3 regions of the Streptomyces sp. NPDC052052 genome follow, and region 2 is predicted to be linked to each of the others. Evidence: riboswitches for the same ligand, from Rfam matches in the RefSeq annotation. Region 2 holds a riboswitch; each other region holds the start of a gene.

Evidence for each region. Region 2 has a riboswitch for cobalamin ahead of AB0L71_RS23660 ((2Fe-2S) ferredoxin domain-containing protein). Riboswitches for the same ligand answer to the same signal wherever they lie in the genome.
Region 1: linked by a shared signal. The riboswitch ahead of AB0L71_RS05885 (ribonucleoside-diphosphate reductase subunit alpha) and the one ahead of AB0L71_RS23660 ((2Fe-2S) ferredoxin domain-containing protein) in region 2 are both predicted to bind cobalamin.
Region 3: linked by a shared signal. The riboswitch ahead of AB0L71_RS01865 (cobalamin biosynthesis protein) and the one ahead of AB0L71_RS23660 ((2Fe-2S) ferredoxin domain-containing protein) in region 2 are both predicted to bind cobalamin.

The regions. Positions count from the first base shown of each region.
Region 1 covers NZ_JBFAWU010000004.1:822-10,355, reverse strand. Annotated here, with positions in the region: gene AB0L71_RS05915 (carbohydrate ABC transporter permease) at 1-829, opposite strand, end outside; gene AB0L71_RS05910 (sugar ABC transporter permease) at 826-1,812, opposite strand; gene AB0L71_RS05905 (extracellular solute-binding protein) at 1,901-3,163, opposite strand; gene AB0L71_RS05900 (GntR family transcriptional regulator) at 3,443-4,207, shown strand; gene AB0L71_RS05895 (DUF3311 domain-containing protein) at 4,470-4,724, shown strand; gene mctP (monocarboxylate uptake permease MctP) at 4,721-6,358, shown strand; cobalamin riboswitch at 6,500-6,640, shown strand; gene AB0L71_RS05885 (ribonucleoside-diphosphate reductase subunit alpha) at 6,779-9,205, shown strand; gene AB0L71_RS05880 (ribonucleotide-diphosphate reductase subunit beta) at 9,205-9,534, shown strand, end outside.
Region 2 covers NZ_JBFAWU010000020.1:108,221-117,754, reverse strand. Annotated here, with positions in the region: gene AB0L71_RS23685 (iron chelate uptake ABC transporter family permease subunit) at 1-176, shown strand, start outside; gene AB0L71_RS23680 (ABC transporter ATP-binding protein) at 194-1,015, shown strand; gene AB0L71_RS23675 (deoxynucleoside kinase) at 1,087-1,743, opposite strand; partial or broken gene AB0L71_RS23670 (DUF4430 domain-containing protein) at 2,241-2,381, shown strand; gene AB0L71_RS23665 ((2Fe-2S)-binding protein) at 2,501-3,187, opposite strand; gene AB0L71_RS23660 ((2Fe-2S) ferredoxin domain-containing protein) at 3,296-3,664, opposite strand; cobalamin riboswitch at 3,761-3,884, opposite strand; partial or broken gene AB0L71_RS23655 (LysR family transcriptional regulator) at 4,082-4,288, opposite strand; gene AB0L71_RS23650 (SDR family oxidoreductase) at 4,366-5,058, opposite strand; gene AB0L71_RS23645 (type 1 glutamine amidotransferase domain-containing protein) at 5,330-6,022, shown strand; gene AB0L71_RS23640 (SDR family oxidoreductase) at 6,262-7,113, opposite strand; gene AB0L71_RS23635 (hypothetical protein) at 7,469-7,618, shown strand; partial or broken gene AB0L71_RS23630 (histidine phosphatase family protein) at 7,573-7,758, shown strand; gene AB0L71_RS23625 (acetylxylan esterase) at 8,487-9,512, shown strand.
Region 3 covers NZ_JBFAWU010000001.1:424,298-433,831, forward strand. Annotated here, with positions in the region: gene cobN (cobaltochelatase subunit CobN) at 1-2,651, opposite strand, end outside; gene AB0L71_RS01860 (cobyric acid synthase) at 2,648-4,201, opposite strand; gene AB0L71_RS01865 (cobalamin biosynthesis protein) at 4,198-5,181, opposite strand; cobalamin riboswitch at 5,326-5,457, opposite strand; gene AB0L71_RS01870 (hypothetical protein) at 5,710-5,940, opposite strand; gene AB0L71_RS01875 (inorganic phosphate transporter) at 5,992-7,242, opposite strand; gene AB0L71_RS01880 (class II aldolase/adducin family protein) at 7,470-8,132, shown strand; gene AB0L71_RS01885 (hypothetical protein) at 8,189-9,319, shown strand; gene AB0L71_RS01890 (hypothetical protein) at 9,504-9,534, shown strand, end outside.

The DNA of each region.
Region 1 (9,534 bases), on a different contig from region 2:
ATCCCTTCACGGCGCCGTCGGTGAGGCCGCTGACGGCCTTGCGCTGGAGGTAGATGAAGAGGACCAGGATCGGGATGGCGAAGAGGGAGGAGGCGGCCATGGTCGCGCCCCAGTCGTCGCCGAAGGCGGTCTGGAACTGGGAGAGCCACAGCGGAAGGGTCTGCGACTCGATGTCCTTGTTGAGGATGAGGACCAGCGGGAATTCGTTCCAGGCGGTGATGAATCCGAAGAGCGAAGTCGCCATCAGGCCGGGGCCGAGCAGCGGCAGGATCACCTTCATGAAGGCCTGCGGCCGGGTGCAGCCGTCGACCATGGCCGACTCCTCCAGTTCCTTGGGCACCGCGGCGACGTAACCGCGCAGCGTCAGGATGGTGAAGGGCAGGACCATCATCATGTAGAAGGCGGTCAGCGGGACCAGGCTGTTCAGCATGTCCGTGTCGCGGACCAGCATGTAGACCGCGATGACCATGACCTCCCAGGGCGCCATCTGCGCGACCATGAAGGTCACCAGGATGCCCCGCCGGCCCTTGAAGCGCATGCGGGCCATCGCGAAGGACGCCAGCAGGGCGATCACCAGCGAGGCGAGCACGGAGATCAGGGTCACGGTGAAGGAGTTGGCGACCAGGGTCCAGAAGTGGTCGGCCCCGACGGCCTTCTTGAAGTGCTCGAAGGTGATGTCGGTGGGGAACCACACCGGGGTGTCGGTGATGATGTCGCCGGTCGGCTTGAAGGCCGTGCTGAACATCCAGTAGACGGGGAAGGCGAAGGCCACGAAGAGGACGACAGCCGTCGCGTTGGGCCAGAACCGGCCGAACAGTGAGCGCTTCACAGCTCCTCCTCCTCTTGCTTCAGAACCATGCGCAGGTAGTAGCCGGTCAGGACCAGCAGGACGATGATCGTCAGGAACGAGATGGCGGCACCCATGCCGAAGTGCTGGTTGCCGACGCCTTCGACGAAGGCGTAGACGGGCAGGGTCTCGGTGAGCCGGTCCGGGCCGCCGCCGTTGATCGCGAAGAGCTGGGCGAAGGACTTGAAGACCCAGATGACTTCGAGGAACGTCGTGGCCAGCAGGAACGGCTTGAGGAACGGGAACGTCACCGAGGTGAAGCTCTTCCAGGTTCCGGCGCCGTCGAGCGAGGCGGCCTCGTACAGCTCCTTGGGGATCGTCGTGGAGGCCGCGTACAGGTTGATCGCCACGAACGGGATGGACTGCCAGACGATCAGCAGGGTGACCAGGGAGAAGGTGGAGAACTGGCTGCTCGTCCAGTTGTAGTCGGCCATCGAGTGCCAGCCGAGGCTGTCGAGCACGTAGTTGACGACCCCGAAGCGCTGGGCGAACAGCCACTGGTACACCGTGGTCGCGGCGATGACCGGCATGGCCCAGGCGAGGACGAGGCCCAGCATGAGCAGCAGGCGCATCTTCTTGCCGAGACGGGCGAGCAGCAGGCCGACCAGGGTCCCGAGCAACATGATCAGGACGACGTTGGCGGCGGTGAAGAAGACCGACCGTTCGACGACCTTCCAGAAGTCCGAACTGCCGAGGACGTCCTTGTAGTTGTCGACACCGTTCCACTCGGTCAGGTGCTGGATCAGCTGGCGCGGGTTGAGGTTCTGGAACGACAGCATGCCGTTCTTGACCAGCGGGTAGCCCAGCAGCAGCGCCGTGGCGAGCAGTGCGGGCAGGAGGAGCAGGTACGGGGCCGATCCTCCGCCCTGCTTCTTGCGCGACGCGGCCGGTCCGCCCGGAGGCGCTTCGTCCTTGCGGACACCGGCTGCCGGGACCGAGTCCACTTGTTCGGTCTGCACTGACATGCTCGCCATCTCTTCTTGGGTCCTACCTTCAGGACACGCGGGCGCGCCGGGGGACGGGTGGTCGGTACCCCTCCCCCGGCGCGTGCGATCAGCTCTTCTGCGAGAGACGCTTGTTGATCTCGGCCTCGACCGCCTTGGCGGCTTCCTCGGGGCTCTTGCCGTTCAGAACCGCGGTCATGTAGCTCTTGATCGGGTTCGGGTTGTTCTCGACAGCGGCCCACTCGGGGATGAGCGGGGTGGTGCCACCGACGGCGGCGGCCGGGGCCGCGGCCTCGGCTGCGCCGTTGCCGGCCAGGTTGGAGTTGAGCGACTCCTTGTTCGGGATGACGCCGTTCTCCTTGGCCAGCTGGCCCTCGAACTGGTCGGACAGGGCGAGCTTCAGGAACTCCTTGGCGAGCTCCTGCTTCTTGCTGCCCGCGGCGACCGCGAAGTTCGAGCCACCGAGGAAGACACCCTCGGGCTTCTCGGCGGTCTCACCCGGGATGGTGAAGTAGCCGATGTCGCTCTCGATGTCCTTGTTGGCGGCGATGGCCGTGCCGGCCTCCCAGCCCATGCCGATGAAGGCACCGACGTTGCCCTTGGCGAAGACCTCGGCCTGCTGCGGGGTGGCCTCGTCCTTGTCCTTGGGGGCCTTGGAGTAGGACTGGTACTTCTTGTAGAGGTTCATCGCCTCGGCGACCTTGGGGTCGGAGAGGTTGGAGACGTACGTGTCGCCTTCCTTCTTCACCAGGTCGGCACCCTGGCCGATGGTCAGGCCGTCGAAGAAGTACCAGTTCTGGCCGGGCAGGTAGATCGGCTCGGCCTTGCCCTTCTTCTTGATCGCGTCGAGGTCCTTGAAGAACTCGTCACGGGTCTTCGGGGTGTCCGTGATGCCGGCGTCGGCCCAGACCTTCTTGTTGTAGATGACGACACGGTTGGCGAAGTACCACGGGGCCGCGTACTGCTTGCCGTCGAAGACCGAGGACTGGTTGAGGGACTCGACCCAGTCGCCGCCGATCTCCGTCTTGAGGTCGCTGAGGTCCGCGAGGCCACCGGTGGCCGCGTACGCGGGGGTCTGGGTGTTGCCGACCTCGATGACGTCCGGCGGGGTCGACTCGGAGAGAGCGGTGGTGATCTTCTGCTGGATGCCGTCCCACTTCTGGGTCTCGAACTTCAGCTTGGCGCCGGTCTTCTTCTCGAAGGCCGCGGTGAGGTCCTTGGTCCAGCCGGGAGGCGTGGAGCCGTCCATCGCCCAGACCGTGAGGGTCTCGCCCTTGCCACTGTCGCTGCTGTTGTCGTCGTCGGACCCGCATGCCGCGAGGCCGAACATCATGCCCGCGACGCCGATCGCCGCGATGAGCTTGCGCTTCACGCCAAACCCTCCTCAGGGATACTGCAACCCCGCCCACCGCGAAGACATTCGACGAGTACTGCTGGGGCTGGACCTGATCTTTAATGGTGTAGACCAGTACCGGGAGCTTGGCCTAGACCTTTAGGGGTGTCAAGGGTGTATAAGAAGTGCTCTCGCGTCCGTTATAGGACCGACACCTAAGGGCGGGCGACGAGCCGTGTCCCGACCGTGCCACCATGTGAGCCGCGACAGACGGAGGAGCCGGTGACGGCAGCAACGCAGCAGTCGGGAAGGCGGGCCATGAGCTCCGACGGGGGCAGTACGGAGAACGAGACGGGCGCGGCCACGAGGACGGCGCGCGTCCCGAAGTACTACCGGCTGAAGCGCCATCTGCTCGACATGACGGACACGCTGCCGCCGGGCACCCCGGTGCCTCCTGAGCGGACCCTGGCGGCCGAGTTCGACACCTCGCGCACGACCGTGCGCCAGGCGCTCCAGGAACTGGTCGTCGAGGGCCGGCTGGAGCGCATCCAGGGCAAGGGCACCTTCGTCGCCAAGCCGAAGGTCTCGCAGGCCCTGCAACTCACCTCGTACACCGAGGACATGCGCGCCCAGGGACTGGAACCGACATCCCAGCTGCTGGACATCGGTTACGTCACCGCGGACGACAGCCTGGCCGGCCTGCTCGACATCACCGCCGGCGGGCGAGTGCTCCGGATCGAGCGGCTGCGACTCGCCAGCGGAGAACCGATGGCCATCGAGACCACGCACCTTTCGGCCAAACGCTTTCCCGCGCTGCGCCGGTCGCTGGTGAAGTACACCTCGCTGTACACGGCCCTGGCCGAGGTGTACGACGTCCGGCTGGCCGAGGCCGAGGAGACCATCGAGACCTCGCTCGCCACCCCGCGGGAGGCCGCCCTGCTCGGCACCGACGTGGGTCTGCCGATGCTGATGCTGTCCCGGCACTCGCTCGACGGGCGGGGCGAGCCGGTGGAGTGGGTGCGGTCGGTCTACCGGGGCGACCGGTACAAGTTCGTGGCACGGCTGAAGCGGCCGATGGACTGAGCCGCGGCGCGGCGGCCGTTCGGTTCCGCCGCCGCACCACCGTCACGGCCCTCGCGGGATGCGTCGCCCCGCGGGGGCCGCTCGCATGTCCCGCCCCCGCGCGGACCTGTGTGCGGAGAGCCCGCGTTGTTCCGAACATCCGGCCCCGGTCCGGGTGACTGTTGCCGGACCGCAATGCACACGGGGGTGACGGTGACCGGAAACCTCCCCTAGATTTCCTGCGCACCACACCAGGTGATCAACGAGGGGACGGAGTCGCCGCATGCCCGCAGACCCAGAAGGAAAACCACCCGTCGTCACACCCGTACGGGTCGTCATCGCCCTCTGTCTCATCGCGCCGTTCGTGGCGATGCTCTGGGTGAGTTCGTACGCGAAGGTGGACCCCACCTTCATCGGCATCCCGTTCTTCTACTGGTACCAGATGCTCTGGGTACTGATCTCCACCGCGCTCACGATGATCGCGTACATGCTGTGGCAGCGTGACCAGCGCGCCCGCAAGGGGGGTGCGTCGGCATGAAGGACGGTGTGAACGGCGTCGCGCTCGGCGTCTTCATCTTCTTCTTCCTGGCCGTCACGGTCATGGGCTTCCTGGCGGCGCGCTGGCGCAAGGCCGACAACGAACACAGCCTCGACGAATGGGGCCTGGGCGGAAGGTCGTTCGGAACCTGGGTCACCTGGTTCCTGCTCGGCGGCGACCTGTACACCGCGTACACCTTCGTCGCCGTTCCGGCAGCGATCTACGCGGCGGGCGCGGCCGGCTTCTTCGCGGTGCCCTACACGATCCTCGTGTACCCGCTGATCTTCACCTTCCTGCCGCGCCTGTGGTCGGTCTCGCACAAGCACGGGTACGTGACCACCTCGGACTTCGTCCGCGGGCGCTTCGGCTCGAAGGGCCTCTCCCTGGCGGTCGCCCTCACCGGCATCCTCGCCACGATGCCGTACATCGCCCTCCAACTCGTCGGCATCCAGGCAGTGCTGGACGTGATGGGTGTCGGCGGCGGCGACAACACCCACTGGTTCGTCAAGGACCTGCCGCTGCTGATCGCGTTCGCGGTGCTCGCCGCGTACACCTACTCGTCCGGTCTGCGGGCGCCCGCGCTGATCGCGTTCGTCAAGGACGGGCTGATCTACCTGGTCATCGCGGTGGCGATCATCTACATCCCGATCAAGCTCGGCGGCTTCGACGACATCTTCGCCAAGGCGGGCGACGCGTTCTCCCAGACCAACCCCGCGACCGGCAAACCGCGCGGCGCGCTCGCACCGGGCGAGGCCGGCCAATGGGGTTATGCCACCCTGGCGTTGGGCTCGGCCCTGGCGCTGTTCATGTATCCGCACTCGATCACGGCGACGCTCTCCAGCCGCAGTCGCGACGTGATCCGGCGCAACACCACGATCCTGCCTCTGTATTCGCTGATGCTGGGACTGCTGGCTCTGCTCGGCTTCATGGCGATCGCCGCCGGAATCAAGGTGGACAACGGGCAGCTGGCGATCCCTCAGCTGTTCGAGAACATGTTCCCTGACTGGTTCGCGGGCGTCGCGTTCGCCGCGATCGGCATCGGGGCGCTGGTGCCCGCCGCGATCATGTCGATCGCCGCGGCGAACCTCTTCACCCGCAACATCTACAAGGACTTCCTGAAGCCGGACGCGACGCCGGAGCAGGAGACCAAGGTCTCCAAGCTGGTGTCGCTGCTGGTGAAGGTCGGCGCGCTCGCCTTCGTCCTCACCATGGACAAGACGGTCGCGATCAACTTCCAGCTGCTCGGCGGGATCTGGATCCTCCAGACGATGCCGGCCCTGGTCGGCGGCCTGTTCACCCGCTGGTTCCACCGCTGGGCGCTGCTCGCCGGCTGGGCGGTCGGCATGGTGTACGGGACGGTGGCCGCGTACGGGGTCGCCAGCCCGACCCAGGCGCACTTCGGCGGGTCGTCCAAGGAGATCCCGGGCATCGGTGAGATCGGTTACATCGGCCTGACGGCGTTCGTGCTGAACGTGCTGGTGACGGTGGTGCTCACCTTCGTCCTGAACGCCGTGAAGGCCCCCGCCGGGACCGACGAGACCTCCCCGTCCGACTACACGGCCGACGCGGGCGACCCGGGCGTCCAGGTGGAGCTCCCGCCGGCCACGGCAGGGGCGCCGGGCGGCGGCCACTGACCGACGTTCGGACGGCCCGCCGCACCCGCCCCACCGGGGGCGCGGCGGGCCGTCCATCGTGCCGGGAGGAGCCGCACGGCCCGCTCGGCCGTCACTCTTACGACACACGCGACACAACATCTGGGGGTTACTCCATCCAGCGGACCCCACATGTATGCTCGTGCTCGCTGTCGCCGCAGGGAAATCCGGTGTGAATCCGGAACTGTCCCGCAACGGTATACCTGGTGCGCTTCTGCGTACCCTCAGGGAGTCCGAGGACCTGCCGACGGCGCATCCGGCTCGACCGAACCGGATGCCAGACGTCCGGGCCTCGCGGATGGGCCGGTGGACGCCGTGACGGAGTGCTGCCCCGACCCGGGCCGCCGCCCGCGCGGCCCTCCGTTCCCCGCCGGTCCCGAGCCGAGCGAGGGAGAGCACCACGTGACCATCGCGCCAGCCGACCCGGCTTCAGCCGCCGTGTCCGCAGTGCACGGGTCGGAAGCGGCCGAGTCCGAGGGGACCGCACACGACGGACCGGGGGCCGCGCTGCTCCGGGCCCTTTCGGACCTCACCGCCGATCTGCCCGACACCGACCCCGGTCGGGTCGCCGCCGCCGCGCTGCGCGGCCGCAACGCCCGGTCGGACGAGGCCGAGCTGCGCTCGCTGGCCACGGAGGCCGCCGCGGGGCTGATCTCCGAGGACCCCGCCTACTCCCGGCTCGCCGCCCGGCTGCTGACCCTCACCATCGCGGACGAGGCGGCCGGCCAGGGCGCGGTCTCCTTCTCCGCCTCCGTGGCCGTCGGGCACCGTGAGGGCCTGATCGCGGACCGTACCGCCGAGTTCGTCGCCCGGCACGCCGCCGCGCTGGACGCGCTGGTGGAGGGTGCGCTCGCCGACGGTGCCGACGACCGGTTCGGCTACTTCGGGCTGCGGACCCTGCACAGCCGCTATCTGCTGCGTCACCCGCACACCCGCCAGGTCATCGAGACGCCGCAGCACTTCATGCTGCGGGTCGCCTCCGGGCTCGCCGAGGACGACTCGGAGCGCGCCCTGGACGAGGTCGCGGCGCTGTACGGGCTGATGAGCCGGCTCGACTACCTGCCGTCCTCGCCGACCCTGTTCAACTCCGGTACCCGGCACCCGCAGATGTCCTCCTGCTATCTGCTGGACTCCCCGCTCGACGAGCTCGACTCGATCTACGACCGATACCACCAGGTGGCGCGGCTCTCCAAGCACGCGGGCGGCATCGGCCTCTCGTACTCCCGCATCCGGGCCCGTGGTTCGCTGATCCGCGGTACCAACGGTCATTCCAACGGCATCGTGCCGTTCCTGAAGACGCTCGACGCCTCCGTCGCCGCCGTCAACCAGGGCGGCCGCCGCAAGGGAGCCGCGGCCGTCTACCTGGAGACCTGGCACGCCGACATCGAGGAGTTCCTCGAACTGCGCGACAACACCGGTGAGGACCAGCGGCGTACGCACAACCTCAACCTGGCGCACTGGATCCCGGACGAGTTCATGCGCCGGGTCGCCGCGGACGGCGACTGGTCGCTGTTCTCCCCCGTCGACGTACCCGAGCTGACCGACCTGTGGGGCGAGGAGTTCGACGCCGCGTACCGGGCCGCCGAGGCCAAGGGGCTGGCCCGCAAGTCGCTGCCGGCCCGGGAGTTGTACGGCCGGATGATGCGTACCCTCGCGCAGACCGGTCAGGGCTGGATGACGTTCAAGGACGCCTCCAACCGGACCGCGAACCAGACGGCCGAGCCGGGCCGGGTCGTCCACTCGTCGAACCTGTGCACCGAGATCCTCGAAGTCACCGACGACGGTGAGACGGCCGTCTGCAACCTGGGTTCGGTCAACCTCGGCGCGTTCGTCGCCGACGGCGGCATCGACTGGGAACGGCTGGACGCCACCGTCCACACCGCCGTGACCTTCCTCGACCGGGTGGTCGACATCAACTTCTACCCGACCGAGCAGGCCGGCCGCTCCAACGCCACCTGGCGCCCCGTCGGCCTGGGCCTGATGGGCCTGCAGGACGTCTTCTTCCGGCTGCGGCTGCCGTTCGACTCCCCCGAGGCCCGCGCCCTCTCCACCAGGATCTCCGAGCGCATCATGCTCGCCGCCTACGAGGCGTCCTGTGAACTCGCCGAGCGGTCCGGTCCGTTGCCCGCCTGGTCGCGCACGCGTGCCGCCCGCGGTGTGCTGCACCCCGACCACTACGACACCGAGCTGAACTGGCCGGAGCGCTGGGACGCGCTGCGCGCCCGGATCGCGAAGTCCGGGATGCGCAACTCGCTGCTGCTCGCCATCGCGCCGACGGCGACGATCGCCTCGATCGCGGGTGTGTACGAGTGCATCGAGCCGCAGGTCTCCAACCTCTTCAAGCGCGAGACGCTCAGCGGTGAGTTCCTCCAGGTCAACGCATATCTGGTGGAGGAGCTCAAGCAGCTCGGCGTGTGGGACGCCCGGACCCGTGAGGCGCTGCGCGAGGCGAGCGGTTCCGTGCAGGGCTTCGCCTGGATCCCTCAGGAGGTGCGGACGCTGTACCGCACGGCCTGGGAGATCCCGCAGCGCGGCCTGATCGACATGGCGGCGGCCCGCACGCCGTTCCTCGACCAGAGCCAGTCGCTGAACCTGTTCATGGAGACACCGACGATCGGCAAGCTCTCCTCCATGTACGCGTACGCCTGGAAGCAGGGCCTGAAGACGACGTACTACCTGCGTTCGCGCCCGGCGACGCGGATCGCCCGCGCGGCATCCGGCCGGACCGCGGCCGCAGCCCCCGTTCCCGCACAGCAGGCCCAGTCCCCCGACGCGGACGCGATCGCCTGCTCCCTCGAAAACCCCGAATCCTGCGAGGCCTGCCAGTAATGAGCTCGACCCACTCCGAGAAGAACCTGCTCGACCCGGGTTTCGCGCTGACCCTGCGGCCCATGCGCTACCCGGACTTCTACGAGCGCTACCGGGACGCGATCAAGAACACCTGGACGGTGGAGGAGGTCGACCTCCACTCGGACGTCGCCGACCTCGCCAAACTCTCCCCCGGCGAGCAGCACTTGATCGGCCGACTCGTCGCCTTCTTCGCGACGGGCGACTCGATCGTCTCCAACAACCTCGTGCTGACGCTGTACAAGCACATCAACTCCCCCGAGGCGCGGCTGTATCTGTCGCGGCAGCTCTTCGAGGAGGCCGTGCACGTC
Region 2 (9,534 bases):
GGCACGCCCGGCTGCTGCCGTTCACCGCGCTCGCGGGGGCGGTGTTCCTGGTCTGGGCCGACACCCTGGCCCGTACCGTCCTCGACCCCCAGGAGGTACCGGTCGGCGTGGTGACCTCGCTGGTCGGCGTCCCGGCATTCGTCCTGGTCCTGTACCGCACCAGGAGGATGCGATGACGGCCGGCACCGGGCGGATGACCGCCCGGCAGGTCCCTGCGGGGGAGGCGCCCGCCACGCCGCCCACCCTCGCCGCCGACCGTGTGAGCCGCACCCTCGACGGGCGGCTGATCCTCGACGGCGTCAGCCTCACCCCACGGCCCGGCTCCGTGACCGGACTGCTCGGTCCCAACGGCTCGGGGAAGTCGACGCTGCTGCGGCTGCTGTCCGGCGTCCTCGCCCCCGCCTCCGGCGTCGTCACACTCGACGGGCGTCCACTCGCCGACTGGGGCCGCCGCGCCGTGGCCCGGCGTGTGGCCGTCGTCGAGCAACACGCCGACACCCTCGTAGAGTTGACCGTCCTCGACGTCGTACGCCTCGGCCGCATCCCGCACCGTCGCGCCTGGACCCCCGCGGCCATGGCGGACGAGCAGGCCGTGCGCGGCGCCCTGGAGCGCACCGGCCTCACCGACCGCGCGGACCAGCCCTGGCGCACGCTCTCCGGCGGCGAGCGCCAGCGCGTGCAGATCGCCCGCGCCCTGGCCCAGGAGCCGCGCGAACTGCTGCTGGACGAACCGACCAACCACCTCGACATCCAGTACCAGCTGGACCTGCTGAACCTGGTCGCCGAGCTGCCCGTGACCAGTGTGGTCGCCCTGCACGACCTGAATCTGGCGGCCATGTACTGCGACCAGCTCGTCGTGCTCCGGCAGGGTCGGGTGGTCGCCGCCGGCACCCCGGGTGACACCCTGAACGAGTCCCTGATCGCCGACGTCTACGGCGTGCGCGCCGAGGTCACCCACCCCGGGCCCGGCGACCGTCCGCACATCCGCTTTCTGGGCACGGTGGCCGGGAACTGATGGCAGCCGTGGGACGGATGACCGACGTGGGGGCATGGTCCCGTACGGAGGCGCACCGGTGTGTGACGTCTTCAGCCCCGGCCCCTGGCCGCCTCCAGTGCTTTCTCGACCTCCCGCAGCACGCGGGCAGCGTCGTCGGCACTGTTCACCACATCGGTGCGGTTCATGTCGACGACGAGGACCTCACCGGCCGAGTAATGCTCGTGCACCCAGTCGTCATAGCCGGACCACAGCGTCCGGTAGTACTCGACAAGGCTTTCGTCCTGCTCGAAATCGCGGCCCCGCAGGCCGATCCGGCGCAGAACCGTTTCGAAGTCCGCCTTGAGGTAGACCATGAGATCGGGCGCCTTGCGGTAGGGCAGGCCGTCGATCTCGCGCATCATCTCATCGAGCAGGCCCTCGTACACCCGCATCTCGAGGGAGCTGATCCGGCCCAGATCGTGATTGACCTTGGCGAAGTACCAGTCCTCGTATATGGAACGGTCGAGGACGCTGTCGCTCTGCTTGTACGCCTCCTTGATCGCGGCGAAGCGTGTCTGCAGGAAGTAGAGCTGAAGCAGGAAGGGGTAGCGGTTCGCCTGGATCTCCTCGGGGCTCGCCGTGTAGAAGAGCGGAAGGATCGGATTGTCCTCCACGCTCTCGTAGAAGACCTGGCTGCCCAGCCCCTTGGCGAGGAGTTCGGCCACACTCGTCTTGCCGATCCCGATCATGCCCCCGACGCAGATCACTGACTTACCTCGCTTCTCTCTGAAAATCTCCCTGCGCGGACGGTGGTGACTGTCCCTCACCACCGGGACACATGTCGTCGGGCACTCGAATCCCCAAGACAGCCGTGACCGGCTCGATGCGTCCTGCCGGGAACCGCGTCCCAGGACCAGGCGGGTCCCGAGTGGCCGGACCGACCGCTTTCAACGGTGCCGCGTAGGGCGATGCGCCACCCTCCAGCGGCTGCTTCGAAATGATAAATGATGATTAACTGCGCACTGGCTCGGGCGCCGGCACCCACGAGCACCACCGCACACCGCGGTCTGCGAGGTGCACACGGATGTCGCCCGCGGGGCACGGGACCGAGTCGTTGCGTCACTCGGCCGGGCGTGCGACGCGGAACACCGGAGCAGGCGGCGGGACGGGCCGCGCTCGCCCGCTGCCCTGCCTTCCGGATGCTGGACGGCCCTCTTCACGACCTGGGCCAGGACGTGACCACCGCGAGGGGCGGCACCCTGTCGTCGACTCCATCCAGGGCGTGGACGGCGGCGCCTCCGCGTACTGGAACATATCCGTCAACGGCACCCCGACACCGGTGGGCGGCTGCCAGTTCGAGATCGAGAACGGCGACCAGGTCGCTTTCACCTGGACCTGGTTCTGATGGCCGCCCCCATGCGGCAACGCCACGTCTGATACCCGAACGTGGGGGCGGGCAGGCCGGAGCCCCGCCCCCGTCTGTCGGCCCCCGACGGACCCCGGCACGTCGTGCGCCCTCGGGCCTCAGGTGGTGAGACAGCAGTCCCCGCACTTCGTACCCACCGAAGTGCGGTAGTACAGGCAGCAGCTGTGACGGCGGAACCTCAGGCCGGGTCCGGTCAGGTCCCCCGTACCGCTGAGACGCCCTGTGCCGAGCAGCTTCGTCACGAGTGCGGTGATCGGGTCCTGGAGGCGGGGACGGGCTGCGAGCAGCACGCCGGCCGACCCCACCAGCGCGGACGCGGTGTTCCCGTCGAGCAGGCGTGGAGCGACCTTGACGGACAGCCCCGTCCGCAGCGCACCCAGGTGGTACATCACTTCGGCGCGCAAGCATGCGGTCCGGTCCGGAAGCAGGTCGGCGTACCACCCTGCGGGCCGCGGCAGCCTGAGCTCCGGGCCGTCGTCGGCGCGCTGCAACTCGCCCAGATCCAGCACGATTCCGTGGACCAGGACACAGGCCAGGACGGGCGACCAGAGACGAGCGGCATGTCCGAGGTGGGCGATCGACACTCCGACGCGAAGCTCGGGGGTGCGGTATCGGTCGGTGATCGCGGAGGACAGGTCCGTGAAGCCACGATCGTAGAAGTGCTGGGCAGGGTGCCAGCCCTCGTCGGAACCGCCGACGCGCAGGGCGAAGAACCCGCCGATGGTCGCCACGTCCTCCAGAGCTGCGGCCACGGTCGCGGCGGGTGCCCGCGCGGCTTCCGTCATCACATGCCTCCTTGCTTGCCGCGGCCGGAAAAGGCCAGGAAGAAGAACGAGAAAAGCCCCTCGGCCGGACGGAGCGCCTTGGCTGTTCGCTCGTCGACACAGCCCTGTTCAAGAGGCCGAGCGGCGCGGCGGCACACAGCCGTACAGGTCAAGGATCTCCGGGCGTGGGGCAACGCCGGGACCACCGGCGCGTACCCAGGCAAGGATGTCCTCGGTCGCCCCTGGATCGTTGACCAGTCCCAGCCATACCGGCCGGGCACCAGCTGCCCTGCCCTCAGCAGAGGGCTGTACCACGACGACATTGGCCTGGTCGCAGACATCGAGGCAGTCGGACACACGTACAGGTGCCTCCGCACGCAGCCGTGCCAGCTGTTGCGCGTGATCGATTCCAGCCACTTTCACGCTGCCGCAGCAGCAGTCCCGGCACACCACGATCCGACACGGTGCCCCGGTGGCCGCTGTCCCGGCCCCCACCATGTCGGCACAGCTCTGTTCCTCCGGCCTTTCGGACACACCGAACCGCCCTCTCCCCGGGGAGATCCGCCCCGGTGTCCTTCGAGGAGGCGACCGCGTGAGTCTCCTGGCTCTCGGGTCGATGCTCGCCCCGTCCTTCCCACCCCCCTGGGGGCAGTGGACTGCCGGAGTTCGCTCGCCGATCACAGTGGCGGGACCGCGCCGGATTCTCACCGGCTTCCTCGGACCGCCGTCGCCCTGTCGTCGGCATCATCTCATCCGACGGGACAGGCGTGCCCGGACCTCGTGCCCGCACACCTGCGAAGCGTCACTCACGTCCGGCTCGCCGCCCGCGGCCGGGCCCCGTCCTCCGAGGGCTTCCCGTGCCCAGCCGCTTCAGCTTCCGCCCCCGCCGTGCTTCTTGTCAGGGGGCAGTGGCGATCAGGGGCCCGGGCGGGGAGCTCGCAGGTGTTGACGCCAGGAGAGCCGGTCGCTGCAGGGGGTGGGGGCGATACGGGCGTCGCCCTTGGCGATCAGAGCATCGCCCTGAACGGCGGCGAACATCCCGGCAGTGTTGTCGGTGACGACCATGCGGCCGTCGGGATGGGCCTTGAGGGTGATCCGGCCGAGTTCGTCGAGGGGGAGGACCCCGCTGAAGCACAGCCGGGAGGTCCTCGCGCGCGAGCGACGCTCGTTGATCGCCGGGCGCGTCTGCTCTTGCGAACTCATGCGTCGTTCCCGGACTGTTGCGACAGGGCGTGTTTGACCTGCCTGGTCCGCTCATCGGTGAGGACCTCCACCCGGTCATGCGCCAGGGCCTCCATGGTCTGCTCCGCGACGTCGGCGGCGTCGATCTTCGGTGCGTCGGTGAAGGAGCTGAGTTCCGTCTCCACGAAACTGGCGTGGACGCCGACCACGAGCGTCCCCTGTTCGCGCAGACCGTCTCGCAGGGCGCCCGTCAATGACCACTGGGCGGCCTTGGAAGCGGCATATCCCGGATAGTCCGGCCGCGAGGCCCAGGAGGCGGCCGACAGCATGTTCACCAGCGCGCCGCCACCATTGCGGGCAAGGACGGGGGCGAAGGCGCGGGAGACGGCCCAGGTGCCGAAGAAGTTGACGTCCATCGCCTGGCGTGCGCCGCTGAAGGAGCCGGTCAGCAGCTTGGTACTGAATCCTCCGACGCCCGCGTTGTTGATCACAATGGTGACGTCCCCCGCGGCGGTTGCTGCCGCGGCAATCTCCTCCGGGTTGGTGACGTCCAGACGCACCGGAATGAGGTCTTCATCGCTGACGCCGGCCGGATCCCGGACGGCGGCGTAGACCTTGGCTGCTCCGTGGTCGATCAGCGCGCGGGCGAATGCGCGGCCGATGCCACGATTGGCTCCCGTCACCAGGGCGACCGATCCCTCGATCTCCATCCCGCTTCCTTCCTGCCGGTGCCTGCCGTACCTGGTGGGCCCCTCGGGCGATGCAGACCGGGCGACGCAGGAGCACGCCTCAGCACACCCATGGAGCACGTCCCCTTCTCTGCCAGCCTGCACCGGATGCCGTGGGTGTGCATGTGAACGGGTTCTTCGCAGCTCAGGAATCATCGGGTGCGAGTGACCGCTGCGTGCGGGATCGTGGCAAGGAAGCGGCGGTTCCACGGTGTGGACGCGGGCCGCGAACCGGACGCAGGAGTGATCAACGATGGCGAAACTGCTCTTCGTGCTGACCGGATCTCCCTACTGGACGCTCAAGGACGGCACCCGGCACGCTACCGGCTACTGGGCCGAGGAGTTCGCGGCGCCGTACAAGGCGCTCACGGAAGCCGGCCACCAGGTCGTGGTCGCCACTCCCCACGGCGTGGTCCCCAGCGTCGACATGATGAGCCTGCGCCCCGACATGGCGGGCAGTGCCGAGATCGCCCTGGAGTTGGAGGGCATCATCCGTTCCGCGGAGGAGATCCGGCGGCCGATCCAGCTGTCCCACGCGCGCCTGGAGGACTACGACGCCGTCTACTTCCCGGGCGGCCACGGTCCCATGGAGGACCTGTGGCTCGACGCCGATGCGGGTCGGCTGCTGACCGCGGCGCTCCCCTCGGGCAAGCCGCTCGCGGTGGTTTGCCATGCGCCCGCCGCAATGTTGGCCACCAGGGTGCGCGGAGTCTCCCCATTTGCCGGCTACCAGGTCACAGCCTTCACCAATGACGAGGAGGACGCTGTCGGACTGGCCTCCAGGGCCCGATGGTTGCTGGAGGATGAGCTGAAGGAGCTCGGGGTACAGTTCGAACGCGGAGAGATCTGGAAGCCGTACACGGTAGCCGACCGCAATCTGTACACAGGGCAGAACCCAGCCTCTTCCGGCGTATTGGCGCAGCAACTGCTCAAGATTTTGAAGTAGGCGGCAGACTCCGGAAGTCCCCATGGCTTTGCGCTGGTCCCCCACAGGAACGACCCAGCGCCCAGGGGATCGTCAATGCGACGCCGAAGACGCTGTGGTAGCAGAGCTGCGCGCCGCATGTGACGAAAGCCGAGCGGAGCCACAAACCACACGAATGAAGGTTCCGCAGAGCCCGACAGCAAGCTGACCAGCCGAAAAACAAAGGTTCTCTGACGCAGCGCCATAAGGCGGGTCCGGCGTCAGCTAGCGACGGGAGTCTCAGGCTGCATCTCGAGGGAGTGCTGAATGGCCTGATGCCGGGTCCCGAGGCCATCCGTGACCTTGCGCTCCCAGGGAATCTGCTGGAGGTGCTTGGTCTCTTCGAGCATCGAAGCAGGCTCCAGATTACGGAAACGGTCGACCTCTCCGGCAGCGACGGCGGTCAACGTCGCATAGACCGCTTCAGGATCGAACTGCGCTCGAGGGAAGGCCAGCTTGGAATAGTCAAAGAGCCGCTGCGCGGGGTCGTCCTCCCAGCTCTCCCAGGTCTGGAACATGCGATCGTTGAAGCCGGTCAGGAACGGCCCCGGGTTGACCGTGGCGACCTCGACGTTGTACTCCTGCAGCTCGTAGGCCATGGTTTCGGCGATCGCCTCGATCGCGTGCTTGGAAGCGGAGTAAATACCGGTGAAGGGGTTGACGTTCAGGCCCTCCCTGGATGACACCCATACGATTCGGCCGGCGCCGCGCTTGACCATCTGCTTGGCGATCCCCTGAGTGAGGAGCAGCGGTCCGGTGACGTTGACTTCGAACTGGTGCCGGATGTTCGATGCGGGAATATCGACCGTTGATCCACCTTCGCCGACTCCTGCGTTATTCACCAGGACCTCCACACCCCAGTTCAGAGCCTTGCGACGATCACCGTCGTCGGTGACATCAAGTTTCTCGACCTGCAGGCTCACTCCCCGCTCCGCCGCTTGCCGCTTCAGCGTCTGGACCTGGGCATAGATCTCCACCGCGGCAATCACGTCGAAGCCCTTTTCCGCCAGACGCATAGCAGCCTCGTACCCGAAGCCGGTTGCAGCTCCCGTGACGAGCACCTTCTTCAGCACACGATTCGCCATGTTGGTCCACCCTTCGGCTCTTTCACCACAACGGCCAAACCCGGAGGGTCGAATTCATTTCACGTCCAGTAGGCCAAGGCACGCCGACACGCTGCCTTCACGGAAACACATTCCCTTCCGGCGACGTTGCCACGTCGGCTGAATTGGGCGGGATTATCTCCAGGGTTACTGAGGTTGAACTCAGGATGTCGTGCTGCTGTTCAGGCGGGTGGTTCGGGAGTACTGAAGGCGCCGGCGAGCCGGCCGCGCCGCAAGAGGGACCAGATGCCTTCGGCGGATTTCGGTCGGCGCCGATACAGCGAAGCCTCACTGCAAGCGGTAGAACTGAGGAGAGCCCACCTCCATGCACACTTCGGCCGCCGGGCACGACGGCGAGTCGTTGGTGGCGTTCTGCGCCCGGGCCGCCCGTTGGCTGGACTCCGTGGAGTCCTCGTACGGAGAGGACGGCGGCCGGTCCTGGCGGTGGTCGAACCGGCGGTGGTGCGGGCGGTGATCGTACGGGCGCTCACGCTGCCGGTGCAGGCGTTCTGGCGGCTCGACGTCGCCCCGCTGACGTCGACCGGGCTCAGCGGCCGGTCCGGGCGGTGGAATCTGCGCGGTGGGCAGCCACTGTCCCCCGCTGCGGAGAACTGACGGGCTCCGTGGTCCACGGCACGGCCGACCGACCGCCATCGTCCCGGCCGGTACCGCCGCGCTACGCGCCTCAGGCCGGGACATGCCGAGGCTGACAACCCCTGAGCAACCGGCTGCGAGCAGTCCGTTCACCGCAGACCCGGCGCCACGCGGAAGTAGCCCATGTGGGCCACTCACCGTCGGCGTGCCGGGGACGAAGAAGGGGGTCGCGTCAGGGGACGAAGGAAGTTCGCCCGGAGCACTGAGCCGCGACCTGTTGCAAGGCCCAGGTGAATCACCGTATGGTCTCGCGGGCGATGATGATCGCGACGGGGATTCAGCCGGCGGGCACGCGAGGTCCTCGGGCTGATGGTCTGCGACAGAGCTGGGCGAAACCGTTGTGCACCGAGTTCCTGCGTCGTCTGCGGGCCTGCGGCCCGGACCACGTCCAGCTGGTGGTCCGCTACTCGCGGAACGGCTAGGTGGCCGCCACCATCCGGCCTGGACCGGGAGATGAAACGACAAAGACGTCGTCCTGGTCTTCCCCCACGCCGCCGCCCCTGGACCGGCTCGCCGCCGCCGTCCTTGTCGCAACAGCCGCCGTGACCACACCGCCCAGGGGGACGTGACCGCATCGCCGCAGATCAAGCCCGTACCGGGGACACGGCGCCGGCAGGACAGGGGTGTCGTGTCGAGTGCTGTGCCGGAAGGGCGTGCTGGTCACTTCGCATACCGAACAAGGAGAGATCTTGCCCACCCATCCGCTCACCTCAGACGGCAGTCAACCCGGCTCGCTCCAGCATGATTTCCCCTTCGACCCCACCCACGGCTACGACCTGCCGCGCCTCCGTGCGGTGGAGGCTCCGCAAGGCCCGGACGACTTCGCCGACTTCTGGCAGGAGCGCTACGCGAGTGCGCTGCGCGTCGACCCGGCGCCTCGAATCGAGGGACCCTGGGCCACGGTGGACGGCGTACGGGTCGCCGACGTCTCGTACACATCGGCCGACGGCGTCCGTATCGGCGGGTGGCTGACCGTCCCTGTCGATGGCCGTGTCACGCAGGGCTGTGTGTCGGCACACGGATACGGAGGCCGGGCGGCCCCGGACCCCTGGCAGCCCCCGTCGGGAACTGCGACCATCTGGCCCTGCCTGCGCGGGCTCGGAACGCGGAGTCTGCTGCCCGGCGTTCCCTCGAATTCGGCGGGACACGTTCTGCACGGCATCGACGCCCGGGAGTCGTACCTCATCGGCGGGTGCGTGGCGGATGTCTGGTGTGCGGCCACCGCACTGCAGCGGCTGGTGCCGGAGACCGCCGGGCGACTGACGTACCTGGGCACGAGTTTCGGCGGCGGCATCGGAGCGTTGGCGCTCCCCTGGGACGACCGTTTCCAGGCCGCCGGCCTTACGGTGCCGACCTTCGGAAACCATCCGCTCCGGGTGACGCTGCCGTGCACGGGCAGCGGAGAGTCGGTGCGTACACGGCTCGCCGAGGAGCCCTCGGTGCTGGACGTCCTGGCGTACTTCGACGCCGCGACGGCGGCCCGGCATCTTCACATCCCCGTGCATGTGGGCGCCGCCCTGTTCGATCCGTCGGTACCCCCACCGGGGCAGTTCGCGGTGCACAACGCACTGGCCGGGCCACGCGAACTCTTCGTTCTGCGGGCGGGGCACTTCGACCACCCGGGCGAGCGCGCCGAAACGGCGGCCCTGGAAGAGGCCCAGCGACGCTTCCTGTCCGGGGCGGACCCGGTGGCGGTGTCGCGCCCCACCGCCTGACCGGCTCCCTCGCGGCTGGATC
Region 3 (9,534 bases), on a different contig from region 2:
ATGGCGGAGGTGCCCCACACGGTCAGGCCGACCGACTTCGGGTAGGCGCCCGTGTCGGCGAGATACCGGGCGACCAGGGAGTCGGCGAGCGACTGCCCGACCTCCCACGACAGCCGGGACGGAATGGCCTTCGGGTCCACCGAGTAGAAGTTGCGCCCGGTCGGCAGCACATTGACGAGCCCGCGCGTGGGCGAGCCGGAGGGCCCGGCCGGTACGAAACCGCCGTCCAGGGCCCGCAGGATGTGGTCGATCTCGTCCGTCGTCCGGGCCAGCCGCGGCACGACCTCCTCGCACGCGAAGCCCAGCACCGCCACGGCGTCCGGGGGTTCGCAGCCCAGCACGTCCCGTACCAGGGCCCGGACGGCCGTGAGGTCCCAGCCGCGTTCCTCCATGCCCTCGGCGAGCCGGCGGCACACCTGCTCCAGCAGGTCGATGGCGTCGGCACCGGTGCGGGCCGGGCCTTCGACCAGCGCGGTCAGCCCGGCCGGAACCTTCACCGCGGCCCCGGGCTCGGCCAGCAGCTCCTTCTCGTCGAGCCCGAAGTGCTCGGCGACCGACGCCCGCAGTCCCGGCAGCGCGTGCGCCGTCCCGCCCCACACCTGCGAGGCACGCAGCACGGCCAGCACCAGGTTGACCCGGGCCTCACCGACCGGGCCGCCGCCCAGGACATGCAGTCCGTCCCGGATCTGGACGTCCTTGATCTCGCACAGATAGCCGTCGATGTGCATGACGAACGAGTCGAAGTCGTCGTCGCCGGGCTGTTCGTCGACATGGAGGTCGTGGTGCAGCTCGGCGGCCTTCACCAGCGTCCAGATCTGCGCCCGCACGGCCGGTGCCTTCGCCGGGTCGAGATCGCTGACCAGCGCGTACTCGTCGAGCAGCTGCTCCAGCTTGGCCAGGTCGCCATAGGTGTCGGCCCGTGCCATCGGCGGCACCAGATGGTCCACCACGGTGGCGTGTCCGCGTCGCTTGGCCTGGGTGCCCTCGCCCGGGTCGTTGACGATGAACGGGTAGACCAGCGGCAGTTCACCGAGTACGGCATCCGGGCCGCAGCCGGCGGACAGGCCGAGGCCCTTGCCCGGCAGCCACTCCATCGTGCCGTGCTTGCCCATGTGGACGACCGCGTCGGCGCCGAAGCCCCCCTCCGACGGTGCGGCCTCCAGCCAGCGGTACGTCGCCATGTAGTGGTGCGACGGCGGCATGTCCGGGTCGTGGTAGATCGCGATCGGGTTCTCGCCGAAGCCGCGCGGCGGCTGGATCAGCACCACCACGTTCCCGAACTGCAGCGAGGCGAGGACGATCTCGTCCCCGTCCACGTACAGCGAGCCCGGCGGCTCGCCCCAGTGCTCCAGCATCGAGTCGCGCAGCTCCGGCTCCAGCGTGTCGAACCAGGCCCGGTAGTCGGCGAGCGCCACACGCGCGGGGGCGGCGGCGAGCTGCTCCTCGGTCAGCCACTCCACGTCGTGGCCACCGGCGTCGATCAGACGGTGGATGAGCTCGTCACCGTTGTCGGGGTGTCCGTCGACCGCGTAACCGGCGTCGCGCAGCGCGTCCAGGACCCGCACCGCCGACGCGGGGGTGTCCAGGCCGACGGCGTTGCCGACCCGTGCGTGCTTGGTCGGGTACGCGGTGAAGACGAGGGCGAGCCTCTTCTCGGCGTTCGGCTTGTGCCTCAGGACGGCGTGGCGCACCGCGATCCCGGCGACGCGCGCGGCGCGTTCGGGGTCGGCGCGGTACACCGGCACGTCGTCGGGGCCCTGCTCCTTGAAGGAGAACGGGACGGTGATCAGCCGGCCGTCGAACTCGGGGATGGCGACCTGCATCGCCGCGTCCATGGGGGAGAGCGCGGCGTCGGACGCCTCCCACACGGCACGCGAGGAGGTCAGGCACAGACCCTGGAGGACCGGGATGTCCAGCTCGGCCAGAGCGCCGATGTCCCAGGCCTCGTCGTCGCCCCCGGCGGAGGCGTCCGACGCGCGGGTGCCGCCCGCCGCGAGCACGGTGGCGACCAGGGCGTCGGCCCGGTCCAGCAGCTCGTACAGGCCGGCGTCCGCACCGCGCAGCGAACCGCAGTACACCGGCAGGGCGTTGGCGCCACGCGCCTCGATCGCGTCGCACAGGACGTCCACGAACGAGGTGTTCCCGGACAGCTCGTGCGCCCGGTAGAAGAGCACACCGACCGTGGGGCGGCCCTCGACGTACGCACGGCGGCCGCGCAGGCCCCACTCGGGCATCTTCTGCGGTTCGGCGAAGCCGTGGCCGGTCAGCAGGACGGTGTCGGAGAGGAAGCGGGCCAGCTCGACGAGGTTTCCGGGACCTCCCTCCACCAGGTAGCGCAGTGCCTCGGCGACGACACCGGCGGGCACGGACGACTCCGCCATCAGCTCCGCGTCCGGCACGGCCTCGCCGCCCAGCAGCACGGTGGGGATGCCGGACGCCCGGAGGACGGCCAGCCCGTCCTCCCAGGCGCGCTTGCCGCCCAGCAGGCGGACGACGGCGACGGAGGCGCCCTCGATCAGTGCGGGGAGTTCCTCGCGTACGTCGATGCGGGTGGGGTTGCCGATCCGGTAGAGCGCGCCACAGGCGCGGGCGGCGAGGAGGTCGGTGTCGGAGGTCGACAGCAACAGCACGGTGCTCGCGGGGGCGTTCATGCGTGTGCTCCAAGTGTTCCGGGGGCTCCCGGGGCCGCGGGTGCGGCGGGTGCCCCGGGGGCGAGGAAGGGAAGGCCTGACGGTGCGCCGGACTCGATGAGCCTCCACAGCGCGTCGGTGTCCGCGTGTTCTTCGACGAGGTCGCCCAGGCGGTCGAGCTGTTCCTCGCGCAACGCGGCGAAAACGGTGTCGGGGGCGGGCACGAAACGACGGCCGGCGGCCCGGGCCACCTCGGTCAGGAAGCGGCGGCGGAACGCGTCGCTCTCCAACGAGCCGTGCCAGTGGGTGCCCCACACGGCGCCGACCCGGCAGCCGTCGAGGAAGGGCTCCCCGCCGCGCACGTCGGCGACGCCGTGGTGGATCTCGTACCCCTCGACGGGGGCGCCGAGCGCCTCGCCCGTGGGGCGGGCGAGGGTCTTCTCGCGGTCGAAGCGGATGTGTACGGGCAGCAGACCGAGGCCGTCGACGTGCCCGGCCCTCGACTCGACCTCGTCCTCGATGTGTTCACCGAGGATCTGGAAACCTCCGCAGATGCCGAGGACCGGCCGGCCCTCGGCGGCGCGCCACAGCAGGGCGTCGGCGAGGCCGCGCTCGCGCAGCCAGGCCAGCGCCCGCACGGTGCCGCGGGTGCCCGGGACGACGACGAGATCGGCGTCGGCCAGTTCCTCCGCGCGGTCCACGAACCGGACGACGACGCCCGGTTCGGCGGCCAGCGCGTCCACGTCGGTGAAGTTCGACATCAGGGGCACGGCGCACACCGCGACGCGCAGCACGTCCTCGCCGTGCGGAGGCGCGACGACCGATTCGCGCACCGCCCCGCGCAGGGAGACCGCCATCCCGTCCTCCTCGTCGATGCCGAGGCCGTGGACGAAGGGCAGCACTCCGTACGTCCGGCGCCCGGTGATCCCGTGCAGCATCTCCAGGCCGGGTTCCAGCAGCGAGACGTCACCGCGGAACTTGTTGACGAGGTAGCCGGCGATCAGCGACTGGTCCTCGGCACCGAGCAGCGCGGTCGTACCGAAGAACGAGGCGAAGACGCCCCCGCGGTCGATGTCGCCGACCACCACCACCGGGAAGCGTGCCGCCCGGGCGATGCCCATGTTCACGATGTCGGTGCGCCGCAGATTGATCTCGGCGGGGCTGCCCGCCCCCTCGCAGATCACCACGTCATACGTGTCCCGGAGCTGTTCGAGGCAGTCCACGACCGTGCCGAGGAGGGCCTCCTGCCTGCCGCCGTGGTAGCCGCGTGCGCTCATCTCACCCACCGGTCGGCCCATCAGGACGACCTGGCTGGAACGGTCTCCACCGGGCTTGAGCAGGACCGGGTTCATCAGCGCGGTCGGCTCCACCCGGGCGGCCATGGCCTGCATCGCCTGGGCGCGCCCGATCTCGGCGCCCTCGCGGGTGACGAACGAGTTCAGCGACATGTTCTGGGCCTTGAAGGGCGCCACCTTCACGCCCCGGCGCACGAGCCAGCGGCAGATCCCTGCCGTGACGACGCTCTTGCCCGCGTCCGAGGTGGTTCCGGCAACCAGCAGGCCGCCGCTCATGACCGCCCCCGACCCGCGGCCCGGCCGGCGGCGATCCGTCGTGCGACGAGGCCCGCGCCCAGCCGTCCGGCCACACACACCCCGAGGGCGAGCCCGGTCACCCGGCGCGACAGCCGTACCGCGCGATCGATGTCCGCGGTCTCCACCGCCCGGCCCGTCTCCCCGTTGAGGACGGGGCGGTGCTCGACCCGGCCCCCGTAGGCGAGGGTCCCGCCGAGCCGTACGCCCAGCGCACCCGCGAACGAGGCCTCCACCGGGCCCGCGTTGGGGCTCGGGTGCTTGGCCGCGTCGGCCCGCCAGGCCCGTACCGCTCCGCGTGGCCGTCCCCCGGCGGCGACGGCGAGCAGGGCGGTGAGCCGGGCACCCGGGTGGCCCGCGAGGTCGTCGAGGCGGGCCGAGGCCCAGCCGTAGCGCCGGTACCGGGGCGACTTGTGGCCGACCATGGCGTCGAGGGTGTTGGTGGCCCGGAAGCCGACGAGCCCGGGAACGCCGGCCAGCGCCCCCCACACCAGCGCGCCGACCACGGCGTCCGAGGTGTTCTCGGCCACGGACTCCACCACGGCGCGGGCGATCTGCGGTCCGTCGAGGGACTGCGGGTCGCGTCCGCACAGATGCGGCAGCCGCGTGCGGGCCGCCTCGATGTCCCCGGCGGCCAGGGCGTCGCCGATCGACCGGGCCTCACGCCCCAGCGACGTACCCCCGACGACGGACCAGGTGGCGGCCGCGGTCAGGGCGACCGAGGCGGCGGGATGACGGCGTACGGCACGGCTGATCAGCGCGGCACCACCCGCAGCGCCACCGGCGCAGACGAGTGTGTGCAGAGCGCCCCACCCGCGGTGGTCACGCCAGAGACGGCGCTCGACGGCCGCTGCGGCCCGCCCGAAGGCGGCGACCGGATGTCCCTTGCGGGGGTCACCGAGCAGCAGGTCGCCGATCAGACCGGCCGTGGCGCCGTACGCGAAAATGCGGTCGGCACGCATGGCTCAACCGGCCGTCACGCCTCGGAGGATCCTCGTACAGGCGGCTCTCGTCGGGAGAGCCGAAGCAACAGACGTACGGCAGCCAGGCATGGCGATATGTCCTCACTCAGGGTCCGCGCCCTGGTTCGACGTGACGGGCGACGAGAGTCTCCTGGCTCCCCGGATCCACAGTTCCCCGGCCTTCCAACCCGCTCGCGCGCGCCGTGACTTCCGATGTGGGGGACTGCTCCCCGGTGACAGTGGCGGGACCGCGCCGGATTCGCACCGGCTTCCTCTGCTGTCGCCGTAATTGGCTCCGGCAGTTCACCACGCTCCGCGAACGCCCGTCAACCTGCCGTTGACCTGCGGCGGCGCAGTGTGCTGAGCCCCACATCGCCCACGACGCCCCGCAGCGCTTCGCCCCGTCGCACGACGACGGGGCGAAGCGACCACGGCCGGCCCGGCGACCGTTCCACGAGGTGGACGGGCCGGCCGGGCAGCGGGGGAGAGGGGGAGAGGGGGAGAGGGGGGAGAGAGGGGAGAAGCGGCTCAGGCGACGATCAGATAGATCCCGTACGCGACCGCCGCCGCGCACAGCGCGAAGCAGGCGTACGCCCCGGCGCGGGCCAGCAGCAGCGAGCCGCCGGAGCCGCGCTGTGCGGCCGGTTCGGCCTGCTTGGCGAGGCCGACGATGCCCAGGGTGAAGAGACCCACCAGCGCGACGGTGACGACGAGGGAGACGCCGAAGACGGAGCCGAGAGCTGCCCAGTCGATTTTCATGCGGAATCCTTTGGGGGACCGGCACGGTGCCGTGACCGGCACCGGGCGGCACTAGACGGTGGCGGGGTGCGCCGGGTCCTGGGTGGATGCGGGCGGAGCCGCGATGGTGGCCTTGAGGTCCTGGGCCGTGGCGAGCGGCGGGAGGACGGCGGCGACGGCCGGGGTGCCGGTGTCCGCGGCCTCGGCCGCGCCGCTCGGAGCGACGTCGCCGTGGCCGACCGGCTTGCGGCGCGACGCCCACCAGATCGCCCCGGAACCGAGGACCAGCAGCGCCGCGACGACGACGACACCCCAGGTGCCCTGCTTCGTGAGGAACTCCGCGCCGGCACCGACCAGGCCTGCGGCCGGCAGGGTCAGGCCCCAGGCGACGAACATCCGGGTGGCGGTGGACCAGCGGACCACGCCGCCCTGGCGGCCGAGGCCGGCACCCATCACGGCACCCGAGCAGGACTGGGTGGTGGAGAGGGAGAAGCCGAGGTGCGAGGAGGCCAGGATGACCGTGGCCGCGCTGGTCTGGGCGGCGAAGCCCTGCGGCGGCTTGAGGTCGGTCAGGCCGCTGCCCATGGTGCGGATGATGCGCCAGCCGCCCAGGTAGGTGCCGAGCGCGATGGCCGTACCGGCGGAGACGATGACCCAGAGCGGAGGGTTGGCGCCCGGGTGCAGGACCCCCCCGGTGACCAGGGCCAGGGTGATGATCCCCATGGTCTTCTGTGCGTCGTTGGTGCCGTGGGCGAGGGAGACCAGTCCCGCCGAGGCGATCTGCCCGGCGCGGTACCCCTTGGCGGTGGCCTTCTCCTGGGCGTCGCTGTGGATCCTGCGGCCGATCCGGTACGTCAGTCTGGTGGCCAGCAGCGCGGCCAGACCGGCCACGATCGGCGCGGCGACGGCCGGGAGCAGCACCTTGGTGACGACGGTGCCGCCATTGACGGACGACCAGCCCGCCGACATCACCGCGGCGCCGATCAGGCCGCCGAACAGGGCGTGCGAGGAGCTGGACGGAAGGCCGACCAGCCAGGTCAGCAGATTCCACAGGATGGCGCCGACGAGTGCCGCGAAGATGACTTCTGTCCGCAGCCCGTCCTCGTTGATGATCCCGCCGGAGATCGTCTTGGCGACCTCGACCGACAGGAACGCGCCGACGAGATTGAGAACGGCGGACATGGCCACCGCTGTCTTCGGGGTGAGTGCGCCGGTCGAGATGGTGGTCGCCATCGCGTTGGCGGTGTCGTGGAAACCGTTTGTGAAATCGAACACTAGAGCTGTCACGATCACTATCGCGAGGAGCAGCGTGATGTGTTCCATTGACCCAGGCAATCGTTCGACGTCATTGGCACGTGGACCGTAGGTAATCCGGGTGAACGGAAGATGAACTGGGCAGGGCGTTGCGGTGTCTCCCTCCGCGGTCGAACCCTGATCTGCTCCCCGGCGGGCCACGCTTCGCCCCCCCATGCCCCCTTCTGCGTACTTCGCCGGATGCGGCTCCGGCCGACCGCAGGACCGTTCGTCTCCCTGGCTGACAGGATCCCCGTATGAGTGATGAGCAGCGGGGCGCGATCGAACAGGCCTGGAGCGGCGTCGTCGCCACCGCCCGCAGGACGGCGGCGGACGGCCTCGTCGTCGGGACCTCGGGGAACGTGTCGGCCCGGGTCGGCGGGACGATCCTGGTCACTCCGAGCGGCGTGCCGTACGACCGGCTCGGCCCCGAGGACGCCGTCGGTGTCGACCTGGAGGGCAGACGCGTCCTCGGCGAACGGGTCCCCACCAGCGAACTCCCGCTCCACCTCGCGGTCTACCGGAACAGCGACGCGGCCGCCGTCGTCCATACCCATGCGGTGCACGCAACGGCCGTCTCCACCCTGGTCCCCGAGGTCCCCTCGATCCACTACGCCGCCGCCCTGCTCGGCGGCCCCGTCCGGGTCGCGGCCTATGCCCGCTACGGGACGCAGGAACTGGCCGAGAACATGCTCGCCGCCCTGCGGGACCGTACGGGCTGCCTCCTCCAGAACCACGGGACCGTGACCTACGGAGCGACCCTGGACCAGGCGTACGAGCGGACCGCCCAGCTGGAATGGCTCTGCCGGCTCTGGCTCGCCGCGAGCTCCGTACCCGGACGCTCGCCGAGGCTGCTGTCCCCTGCCCAGCTGCACGAGGTGCAGGAGGCGCTGAAGGGCTACGGGCAACCGGGGGGCTGACGCCGGACGGACCCCGCCCGCTGGCAGGGTGCGCCATGCCCCGTGAGACTGAAGCGGTGCGCCCGGCAACCCTCACGGCAGCAGCCGTCACCACGGTCCTCGGCGTCGGTGCGGCGGCAGCTGTCGCGGCCGGCCGGTACGCCAGTCACGTCGCCCTCAAGGAGCCGTCCGGAAGGCCGCTCCCCGCCGACAGCGGAATCACCGTGCACGCCACGGCGGCCGGGCAGGTCACCCTGACCCGGTCCTTCGCGACCCTGCGGCCCGGTAGATACGGACTGGTGGCCGACGGCGTCCACGCCGTCATCGGTCCGGTGATCGAACACGCTCCGCACGCCCCCGACACCGTCGTCCGGAGGCTGGAACGCGTCAACAGGGGCAGCCTGGAGCCCGGCCTCACGGTCCGCGTCACCCCGCAGCTGCACAGCGGCGACCCCTCGTCGGCCCTCGGCCTCGACCACCAGGAGGTCGAGATCCCCGGGGAGCTCGGTGCCCTGCCTGCCTGGTTCGTGCCCGGCCCCCGCGACACCTGGGTCATCACGGTGCACGGCCTCGGCACCACGCGGGAACACCCCATGAACGTCATGACGTTCCTGCGCGATCTGCGTCTGCCCGTGCTCGACCTGGCCTACCGCGGCGACGCCGGAGCGCCGCGCTCCCCGGACGGCCTGGCCCACCTCGGCGAATCCGAGTGGCGCGACCTGGACGCGGCGATCCGCTTCGCCGTCCGGTACGGCGCCGAGAAGGTCGTCCTGCACGGCTGGTCCACCGGCGCCTCGATGGCGCTGCACGCCGCCGTCAACTCCGCGCTCCGGGGCCGGATCTGCGGAATCGTCCTCGACTCCCCGGTCCTGGACTGGGTCACCACGATGCGCGCCCTGGCCACGGCACACGGTGTGCCGACCGCGCTCCTGCCGCTCGCCGTCCGCGCAGCCCAGGGGCAGACCGGCCTGCACGGCGCACGGCTCCTGGACGGTTCCCTCGCACCCGCGCTGCACGTCCCGACCCTGATCTTCCACGGCCCGGACGACACCCTGGCCCCGTGGCAGCCGTCCCGTGACCTCGCCGCCCGCCGGCCGGACCTGGTCGCCCTGCACCCCGTACCGCAGGCTCCGCATGCGGCGATGTGGAATGCCGATCCGGTCCACTACGAAGAGGCACTGCGACGCTTCCTCACGCCCCTGATGTGACCTGATGCGAGGGATCGGCCGGTTGGTTCCGGAGCCCGTCCGCCTCCCCTTCCGCCACGACTTCGGGTTCCGTTTGGGCTTTCGGGCCGTCAGGGGCAAGACTGCTCCCGTGACGTCCCGTACTCCGCGCGACTCCAGGCTCCGACTTGTCCGCCCGCGCCCCCTGGCCACCGCTCGCAAGGCCGTGACCAACCGGCGCACCAGGCCCGCTCCCC